Regions from separate parts of the Metabacillus indicus genome, predicted to be linked through region 2. Evidence: riboswitches for the same ligand, from Rfam matches in the RefSeq annotation. Region 2 holds a riboswitch; each other region holds the start of a gene.
What was found. A riboswitch is a leader RNA that binds a small molecule or an ion and turns the genes downstream of it on or off. The one in region 2 is predicted to bind S-adenosylmethionine.

Region 1: another riboswitch for S-adenosylmethionine. It lies ahead of ACK1LH_RS04695 (MetQ/NlpA family ABC transporter substrate-binding protein); the one in region 2 lies ahead of ACK1LH_RS18145 (alpha/beta hydrolase).
Region 3: another riboswitch for S-adenosylmethionine. It lies ahead of ACK1LH_RS05375 (methionine biosynthesis PLP-dependent protein); the one in region 2 lies ahead of ACK1LH_RS18145 (alpha/beta hydrolase).

The regions. Positions count from the first base shown of each region.
Region 1 is NZ_CP176757.1:927,949-931,222, forward strand. Features, by position in the region: gene ACK1LH_RS04685 (phytoene desaturase family protein) at 1-263, shown strand, start outside; gene ACK1LH_RS04690 (phytoene/squalene synthase family protein) at 256-1,089, shown strand; SAM riboswitch class I at 1,235-1,341, shown strand; gene ACK1LH_RS04695 (MetQ/NlpA family ABC transporter substrate-binding protein) at 1,409-2,224, shown strand; gene ACK1LH_RS04700 (protein adenylyltransferase SelO) at 2,517-3,274, shown strand, end outside.
Region 2 is NZ_CP176757.1:3,536,030-3,539,303, reverse strand. Features, by position in the region: gene ACK1LH_RS18150 (AAA family ATPase) at 83-817, opposite strand; gene ACK1LH_RS18145 (alpha/beta hydrolase) at 847-1,617, opposite strand; SAM riboswitch class I at 1,689-1,795, opposite strand; gene ACK1LH_RS18140 (DUF4395 domain-containing protein) at 1,944-2,366, shown strand; SAM riboswitch class I at 2,432-2,537, shown strand; SAM riboswitch class I at 2,624-2,728, shown strand; gene ACK1LH_RS18135 (methionine ABC transporter ATP-binding protein) at 2,992-3,274, shown strand, end outside.
Region 3 is NZ_CP176757.1:1,067,219-1,070,492, reverse strand. Features, by position in the region: gene metC (cystathionine beta-lyase) at 1-357, opposite strand, end outside; gene ACK1LH_RS05375 (methionine biosynthesis PLP-dependent protein) at 344-1,468, opposite strand; SAM riboswitch class I at 1,599-1,722, opposite strand; gene ACK1LH_RS05370 (carbohydrate ABC transporter permease) at 1,802-2,611, opposite strand; gene ACK1LH_RS05365 (carbohydrate ABC transporter permease) at 2,629-3,274, opposite strand, start outside.

The DNA of each region.
Region 1 (3,274 bases), 1.5 Mb from region 2:
AAAAAGTCAGAACACCGGATGACAAAGAAATGGAAGGACTCTTTCAGGGAGGAAGCTTCGGCATCGCTCCGACTTTGTTCCAATCCGGCGTGTTCAGACCGCAGGTTAAACCATCCAAGCTCACAAACGTTTATGCAGCAGGAGCTTCGATCCACCCCGGAGGCGGGATCCCAATCGTTATGCAGGGGGCGAAGCTGATGGTTTCTGCCATCTTATCCGATCATCAAAACAAAGAGAGGGAAGGAGTGAGTCTGAGTGGTTGATTTAAAACAGGCCTATCAGCAATGTGAAGAAGTCATCCGGCATCATTCTAAAACTTTCTATAAAGCTTTTTCGCTTCTGCCTCCTAAAAAAAGAAAAGCAGTGTGGGCTGTATACGCCTTCTGCAGAATCGTCGATGACATCGTAGACGAGGGAGAGAGGCCAAGTGAAGAGTTAATGGAATTCACGGCTGAATTCGACTCTTTTCTAAGAGGGGATTACTCTAAAGATAATTTCATGTGGGTGGCCCTGCACGATACATTCACCAATTACGATATGGATGTGGAAGCCTTCCGGGACATGATTAAAGGCCAGGGAATGGATCTTGTCAAAATCCGCTATCAGTCTATGGAAGAAGTGCTTGATTATTCGTATCACGTTGCAAGCACAGTCGGCCTCATGCTTTTGCCGGTGCTTGCTCCGAAGAAGACAAACGTTCTTCGCGAAGGGGCTATCGCTCTTGGACTCGGCATGCAGCTGACGAACATCCTCAGGGATATCGGAGAAGATCTCGAACGCGGCCGCATTTACGTCCCTGAAGAGGTAATGGCAAAACATAAAATGACCGAATTTGATCTGCAGCAGCAGAAGGTAACCCCTGAATTTATCAGAGTGTGGGAGCATCTTGCCGCAGAAGCGGAAAAGCATTACGATACAGCGATGCTGACTATGCATGAATATCCTCTGCATTCCCGCGCACCTGTGAAAGCTGCCGGACACTTCTACCGTGCAATCCTTAATAAAATCCGCTTGAATGACTACAATGTGTTCGGTGAGCGGAATTTTGTGTCAAGTGAAGAAAAACATGCGATTCTTTCGCAAATCTGATTTTGAACACAGCTCAGCGCTGCACCGTCTTCATCGGGACGGTGCTTTTTGGCAGTCTGTTAATCTCACTATTTTGATTATTCTAAAATAATGATTGACAGAACCCATTACGCAGTATAAGATTACGTTATTCAATTTAATAGCTTGCTTATCAAGAGTGACTGAGGGAACAGGCCCTGCGACGTCCGGCAACCTCCTTAAATGGAACGGTGCTAAATCCTGCAGAATGTCCTTCATTCTGAAAGATAAGTCGTCATATATACGATTCCTCTTTCTGAATGAAGGAGGAATTTTTTTATTTATTTAGGGGGAAAAAGACATGAAGAAAATGGTGTTGGCATTATTAGTAGCAGGAGCGGGAATCCTGTCTGCGTGCGGCGCAGAGGAAACTAACGGAGAGAAGAAAGAAATTAAAATCGGCGCATCAGCCGGTCCCTACACAGATATGGTGGAACTGGCTATTAAACCCGGTCTTGAAAAAAAGGGATATGAAGTTGAGGTGGTTCAGTTCAACGATTATATTCAGCCCAATAATGCCCTGGGCAATGATGAACTCGATGCCAACCTCTTTCAGCACAAAATTTACATGGAAACATTTGCTGAGCAAAGCAAACTGGAACTTTCGGAAATTATCACAGTGCCGACGGCTCCAATGGGATTGTACTCAGACAAGGTAAAGAAGATTGATGAAGTCAAAGATGGCGCGTCAGTCGCTATTCCGAACGATCCGACGAATGCTGCCAGGGCGCTTCATATTCTGAAGGACGCAGGACTGATTCAGTTAAATGAAGAGGTCAGCCCGCTTCAAGTATCTGAAAAAGATGTGACAGAGAATCCTAAAAAACTGAAGTTCCTTCCGATTGAAGCTGCGCAGCTTCCAAGAGCTGTAGAAGATGCCGACCTATCTGCCGTGCCGGGGAACTTTGCCCTTGCGGCTAAAATGGACCTTGCGGATGCGGTGACTCTGGAGAATATGAATGACGTGCACCGCAATCGTGTTGTGATGAATACAAAAGACGCAGAATCTGAAATCGCTGAGGATATTAAAGACGTTGTTGAATCAGACGAGTTTGAGAAAGCGATAGACAAAGATTTTAAAGGATTCGGAAAGCCAGAGTGGATGGAAGGGAAATGAATAGAGCAGAATGAAAACAGTCCGTTTCGGGCTGTTTTTCTGATGGAAATTATAAAAAATGGGCTGTAAAAAACATTAAAACGTGTTCTGCGTCCAGCTCCACCGCCTAGATCCTCTGTCAGAACAAATCCAGCAAAAAAGTCAAACCCGGACTTTTCTGCCGGATTCTTATCTGCCTATCGGATCTGTTCAAGGCGCTTGCGCTTTTGTTCTTTCTTGAGTAATTCCGCTTCCTCTGAAATAATTGAGTCATAACAGAAAATAACCAAATAAGGATAGAAAAGGAGACAGGATGAAAAAATTAACCAGCGGATGGAACTTTGACAACAGCTACATGCGTCTTCCGTCACTCTTTTTTGCCAGTCAGAAACCGGCTCCGGCAAGTTCTCCTGAGATTGTGCTATTCAATGAAAAACTGGCTGCTTCTCTCGGGCTCGGTGCTGACACATTAAAAAAGGATGCGGACGTTTTTGCAGGAAACCGGATTCCGGACGGTGCAGAGCCGCTTGCACAAGCATACGCAGGTCATCAATTTGGCCATTTTACTATGCTTGGCGACGGCCGGGCAATCCTGATTGGTGAACACCTGACGCCGGATGAAAGACGAATCGATATTCAGCTGAAGGGCGGAGGAAGGACAAAATTCTCCCGGGGAGGCGATGGCCGGGCTGCTCTTGGTCCGATGCTTCGGGAGTACATCATAAGTGAAGCCATGCATGGCCTTGGCATCCCGACGACACGGAGTCTTGCAGTGATCACAACGGGAGACCCTGTCATCCGGGAATCATTTTTGCCTGGTGCGGTTCTGACCCGGATCGCTTCAAGCCACATCAGGGTTGGCACCTTCCAGTATGCGGCTAACTGGGGAAGCATAGAGGATTTAAAGGCGCTTGCTGACTATGCAATTAAGCGGCATGATCCGGAGATTGATGAAAGTGAAAACGCCTATCTGTCTTTTTTAAAGAAAGTGATTGACAGGCAGGCTGACCTCATTGCGAAATGGCAGCTTGCAGGATTTATTCACGGTGTCATGAACACCGACAACATGAC
Region 2 (3,274 bases):
GTGAACAGAATGGAGCTCCCACAGCTGGAACTCCAAACGATTAAGAGAAAGGGAACTCCAATTTCCGTGGAGCTCCCTTTCTTTATTCCTCCTTAAATAGCTCCTCCAAAAACCGCTCCCGGTTTTCCAGAAAGTATTTCGTAATTTGATAGTGATCCGTATCTTCGTACGTCCTTTTTGTAATTTGTTCATCGTCAAAGCTCAGAATGTCAGCATCCGGAAAGCCAAGCAGGATAGGGGAATGAGTGGCAATAATGAACTGAGTGTCTCCGTTTTTCGTCAAATCGTGAAGGACGCGGAGGAGGGTCAGCTGCCTTGACGGGGACAGGGCTGCCTCCGGCTCATCAAGCAGATAAATGGCTTTGCTGCCGAAGCGGTTCAGGAAAAGGGACAAAAACGACTCGCCGTGGGACTGTTCGTGCAGTGATTTTCCTCCGTATGCACCGAAGACATCTCCTGATAAAGGGTCTTCACTGAGTTCTTCAAGATGGGAGGCAAATTGGTAAAAGGATTCTGCTCTGAGAAAGAATCCATTCTTTACTTTAGGCATCCACCCGAGCCGAATATAATCGCCAAGGTCAGACTGCGAGCTCCTCGGATTGTAGAGATGGTGGCTTCCGCCTGCAGTGTTAAAGCCGCACTGATAGGCAATGGCCTCCATCAGAGTCGATTTGCCCGAGCCGTTCTCACCGACAAAAAAAGTAACAGGGCTGGTCAGTCTCAGTTCATCCATACCGGAAATGGCAGGGATGGAAAAGGGATATTTTTTAGAAGAGGGGATATTCTCTTTCAGCAGTTTGATTGATTTTAAGAACATGTACATCACCTGCCTACAGTTTAGCAGATTCAGACAGACAATTTATACTCCCGGCTGCAGCAAAGTTCAATATAGGTGGCTGTTTTTTCTGCAATGACGTCCTTATCAAAATCCATTGAGGCCACATGATAGGAATTCGTGAGGCTGACCATCTGTTTGAAAGGAGATGAGATGGCATGGAAAAGAACATCTGAGCTTGAGGCCGGAACAACATGGTCTTCTTCTGATTTGAAAATCAGGGTCGGACAGGTTACTTCAGACAGCACGGGCTTCGTTGTTTTAATGAGCGTCAGCAGGTTGTGTACGGCTTTAATCGGAACGGCTTCATACGTAATTTCTTCTATATCGTCCGCTTTGATATCCGGTTTTCCTTCTGGAATAAAACGGGGTTCGATCTCGTGCTGAAAAACCTCATAGCCCGGAACACTGAGTGCAGCATTGATGGTGATCAGGCCGTCAATATCCTGGTGTCTGCAGGCAAGGTGAGCCGCTAAAATTCCGCCCATGGACTGTCCTGCAACAAAGATTCTGCGGCACACTTTTTTAAGCTTTTTATAAGCTTCTTCGATATTTTGAATCCAGTCTGTAAAGCAGCAGTCTTCAAAGTCTAGGGGAGTGGTTCCGTGGCCTTTCAGGCGCGGGGCATAAACGGTATATCCCTTTGCGGCCAACAGTTTTCCGAGCTCGCCAACACTTTGGGGAGTACCGGCAAATCCGTGGCACAGAAGAATGCCGATCTCATTTCCTTTATGAAAAAAACTTTCAGCTCCTGCAAGGACAGGCACATGTTTCTTCGTCATCATCATTTCCTCCCAATCAATTCTGAACTAAAAAACCCTCTCCTGCTTACAGCTGACAAGAGAGGGTTTTGTCTTTATCGGCCAAAGCATCGTGCTTTGCTGGTTGGAGCACCTTTCCGGCAAGCGGCGGCTGCTGTGAAGTCATGGAGCCAGATCTCTCGTTCACTCTTGATAGATTATATTTAATTCTTATTGGTTTAGTTGGTTTTAACGATCTTATCATGATGAAGAGATAACTGTCAATCACTTCCTGAAGCAATCCTCTTCACAAAATTGGTTCCCTGGAGTAAAATACTTATATTCCAATCAGACAGGTGGGTTTTAGTGTGAAAACCATTCCAAAACCTTTAGTATTAGTTAATCAATGGGTGATTGTGCTATCCGCTGCAGCATTCTTGATCAGCGGCATGGGCGCTTTTTTACTGGTGCCTCTTACGGCGGGAATTATGGGACTGCTGTTTAAAGTAAACCCGATTATGAAAGCTGCCGGCACCTTTTTGAAAAAAGAGCCTTCAGCCTATATACAGGAAGATTTTGATCAGCAGCAGTTTAATCAGGTGATAGCAGTGATCTGCCTGAGCCTTGGGTTTGCCGGATACATGCTTGACTGGACGGCGCTAGCCTATGCGGCGACTGCGATGGTTGCCATTGCTGCATTTGTCGCGATTCTCGGTTTTTGCATCGGCTGCTTTATCCGTTTTCAGTGGCAGCAGTATAAATACCGCAGACTTTCTAAACAGTCCAACTGATTTTTTAAAAAAGTGTTGACTTTCAGAAAATACCGGAGTAAAGTAAGACACATCGAAAATATAGCTTCTTATCACGAGAGGTGGAGGGATATGGCCCTTTGAAACCTCGGCAGCGGACTCATTATGAGAACTGTGCCAACTCCAGCAGGCGTGCAGCCTGAGAGATGAGAAGAGCGAACGGTCTTTTTTTGCAGATCCAGCCTCTTCCTGTCTTTCAGGGAGAGGTTTTTATTTTTGTTTAAAACTAAATCATGATTTTCTTATCCAGAGAAGCGGAGGGACTGGCCCCATGATGCTTCGGCAGCGGACTTTCGAAAAAGTACTGTGCCAATTCCAGCAGGCGATAGCCTGGGAGATGAGAAGAGAACCGGTGATTCGTAATGCCATGCCCTCTTCTTGTCGGATAGAAGAGGGTTTTTTGTTGTTAATGAAATTATAAAGAGTAAAAGTCTGTGGATAACATAACTAAGTTATCCTCGTCCAGCTCCAGCGCCTAGATCCTCTGTCAGAACAAATCCGTCAAAAAAGTCAAACCTGGACTTTTCCGTCGGATTCTTATCTGCCTATCGGATCTGACCAAGGCGCTTGCGCTTTTGTTCTTGCAAATAAATGGGAGGTTACATACATGATTGAATTTAAAGGTGTCACAAAGGTATACGGGAGCGGCGGCAATGAAGTGAAAGCTCTTGACGGCATTGATTTGGAAGTGAAAAAAGGGGAAATATGCGGAGTCATCGGTTTTAGCGGAGCCGGAAAAAGCACCCTGATCCGCACAGTGAATCTGCTCGAGCGTCCAACTGCAGGGCAGATCATCGTGGATGGTCTCGACTTAACGGCGCTTTCCAAAAAGGATGTGCGCGGAGTCAAACGGAAAATCGGCATGGTGTTTCAGCACTTTAATCTGCTTA
Region 3 (3,274 bases), 1.7 Mb from region 2:
GATGCCGAATCTGCTGAGAACGTCTGTAATGATCCGGTATGTTCCCCCGTAAACATCCTCTGTAATCAGGACATGGTCTCCTTTTGAAAGAAGCAGAAAACAGGTGGAGATCGCTGCCATCCCGGATGCAAAAGCAAAGCCTCTTGTTCCGCCTTCAAGTTCAGTAATGGCCTGCTCAAGTGTTTCCCGCGTCGGATTTCCCGAACGGCCGTAGTCGAATTTCCCGTAATCGTCAAAATCAAACTGGTGAAACGTTGATGAATGATGAATGGGAACGCTGACCGCCCCTGTATCTTTCTGCGCCTTATGACTGTTGTGAAGCAGTTTCGTCTCGAATGTCCACTTACCGCTGCTCAACTTTATCTGCCTCCTTCATAAGTTCAAATGCCTGCAGCAGATCCTGCTCCAAGTCACCTGCGTGTTCAATGCCGACTGAAAAACGCAGCAGGCGGTTGCATACGCCGTTTGCAGCTCTGATCTCTTCTGGAATATCCATATGTGTCTGCGTGGCCGGATATGTGATAAAGCTCTCAACGCCTCCGAGACTCTCAGCAAAGGTTATCGTCTTCAGTGCTTTTAAAAATGGATTGACCCACTCTTCTTTTTGCAGTCTGAACGAAAGCATTCCGCCTTTTCCCGGGTATAAAACATCCGTTACTTCGGATTGGCTCTCCAAAAATTCTGCAACCTGTCCTGCATTTTTTTCATGCTGATTCATCCTTAAAGCAAGTGTCTTCATCCCGCGGATCAAAAGCCATGAATCAAATGGGGAGAGCACGCCGCCGATTGCATTATGGTGCTGGGCAAGCTCTTCGCAAAGCTCTTTGCCTTTTGCGACGACAAGACCTGCAAGTACATCGTTATGTCCGCCCAAATATTTGGTAGCACTGTGAATGACAATATCGGCTCCGTCTAAAATCGGCGTCTGCAGAATAGGCGTGTAGAACGTATTATCAACAATCAGCAGCAGCTTGTGTTCCCGTGCCATTTCGGCTATATCGCTGACCTCTGTTTCCTGCATCAAAGGATTTGTCGGAGTCTCCAGAAAAATCGCCTTTGTGCGGTCATTGATCAGCTGCTTTGTACAGTCCCCGTCTTTAAAATCCGCATAATGGAAAACAAGGCCGTATTTGCGCCATTCCCGTTCAAACAAACGGTATGTTCCGCCGTACAAATCGGAAGAGACAATCAGTTCATCCCCGCTTTTAAACAGGGCCATCAGCGTCTGAATGGCTGCCATTCCCGAACTGAATGCATATCCCTGATCGCCGTGCTCAAGATCTGCGATTGCTTTTTCTAAAATTGTTCTCGTTGGATTTCCTGTCCTGATGTAATCAAACCCTGTTGATTCCCCGATTCCATTATGTCTGTAGGCTGTTGAAAAGTAGACGGGCGGGTTTACCGTTCCCGTTATGTTTTCACTGCGATTCCCGATTTGCGCCAAAGTTGTTTCAATGCGTTCCGACATGATTAAACACCATCCTGTTTGTCATTTCTTCTTTTACACGCCCTGGACCGGGCTTTTTTATATGCTTTGGAAAAATAAAAAGCGCCTTCCTCATATAAGAAGAAGACGCTGGTTCGGCAAAACTGGCTTCCTCTTATCTCCCAAGCATTCAAGCTTGCTGGAATTAGCACCTTGGTTCGAACAGGCATCTGCCTGATCTTTTCCGGTTGCTGAGGTTTCGCAGGGCCAGAACCCTCCACCTCTCTGGATAAGAATAAATAGTATGAATTTTTTAAATGTTTTTATTACCTTACCTCACTTTTTTCATAAATGCAAGGGTTTGGGGCAAAAAACTCAGCCCTTCACCGAGCCTGCAGTCATTCCCGCAATAAAATATTTCTGAAGGAAGATGTAGGCAATAATAAGCGGCGCAGAGGCAATCATCACGCCGGTGAACAGCATCGGATAGTTCGTCATGTACTCCCCCTGAAATTCAAGCAGAGCAAGCGGCAAGGTCTTATATTCATCTTTCGTGATGAAAAGCAAAGGGTACAGCAGGTCGTTCCAGTGCATCACAAACAGAAAAATGGCTGTTGCAGACAGCGATGGAAGCGAGAGCGGCAGGGCAATTTTGCGGTACATCAGCCAGTTCCCGGCGCCGTCAATGGATCCTGCTTCAAACAACGATTTCGGCAGAGTTTTCATGAATCCAGTGAGAATGAAAACAGCAACAGGCAAGGTAGCCGCAATGTTGACGATCATCAGTCCCACGAGACTGTTCGTCAGCTTCAGCTGAAAAATCAACTGATAGAGCGGAATCATGTTCACCTGCGCAGGAATCATCATGCCGAGTGTGAAAAATCCGAACACAGCAGCGCTGAGTACACCGCCGATCCGCGTGATGGCAAAGGCGATCAGGCTTGCAAAAAACAGCGTCAGAAAGACGGATACAAGTGTGACAATTGAGCTGTTCTGAAAATACAGGCCCATCGACTGATCTTTAAAAATAGATATGTAATTTGACACTGAAAACCGTTCAGGCAGTCCGAGTACATTTTCATACATTTCAGCAATCGTTTTAAACGTTGTTAAAAAGATGGCGAAGATCGGAATGATGATAATGGCTGCGTAGATTAATATGAGTCCGTACTTTGTTCCTTTCAACGTTCGTCACCCTTTCCTCAGTAGTCGACCCTGTTTGCGTGCAATGCCTTAAACTGCACAAACGTAATCAAGGCAATGACGGCCATAAAAATAACGGATTCTGCTGATGCATAGCCAAATTTAAAGCTCCTGAATGCCGTTGTGTAAATCAGGGTTGCGATAATCTCCGTTGAATAGTTCGGACCTCCGCGCGTCATGGCAAAGATCAGATCGAACGCTTTAAATGATTGTATCGTTGTGTACGCGACAACGATGGTTGCTGCGGGAGCAACAAGCGGCCATGTGACTTTTTTGAACGTCTGCCATCTGCTTGCCCCTTCAATTTTGGCCACCTCGTAAAGATCGGCAGGAATGCTCTGAAGACCGGCAACAAAGATAATAATCATCTGTCCTGTATGAAACCATACTTGCACGACAGCAATTGAAAAAATGGCGATTTTCTCATCACCCAGCCAGTTCTGTGCCAGGAAATCAAGCTGCAGCCCTGTAAGAATGGTTTTAAGGAGCCCAAGGTTTGGATCGTAAATAAACGACCAGATAAAGGCGACTGAAACAGAGGATAGAATCGTAGGAAAAAAAAACAGTGCCCTGAAAAAAACATTGGTTCTTGTGTTTTTAATCAGGAAAAGGGCAAAGACAAGGGAAAACAGCGTTTGAAAAACA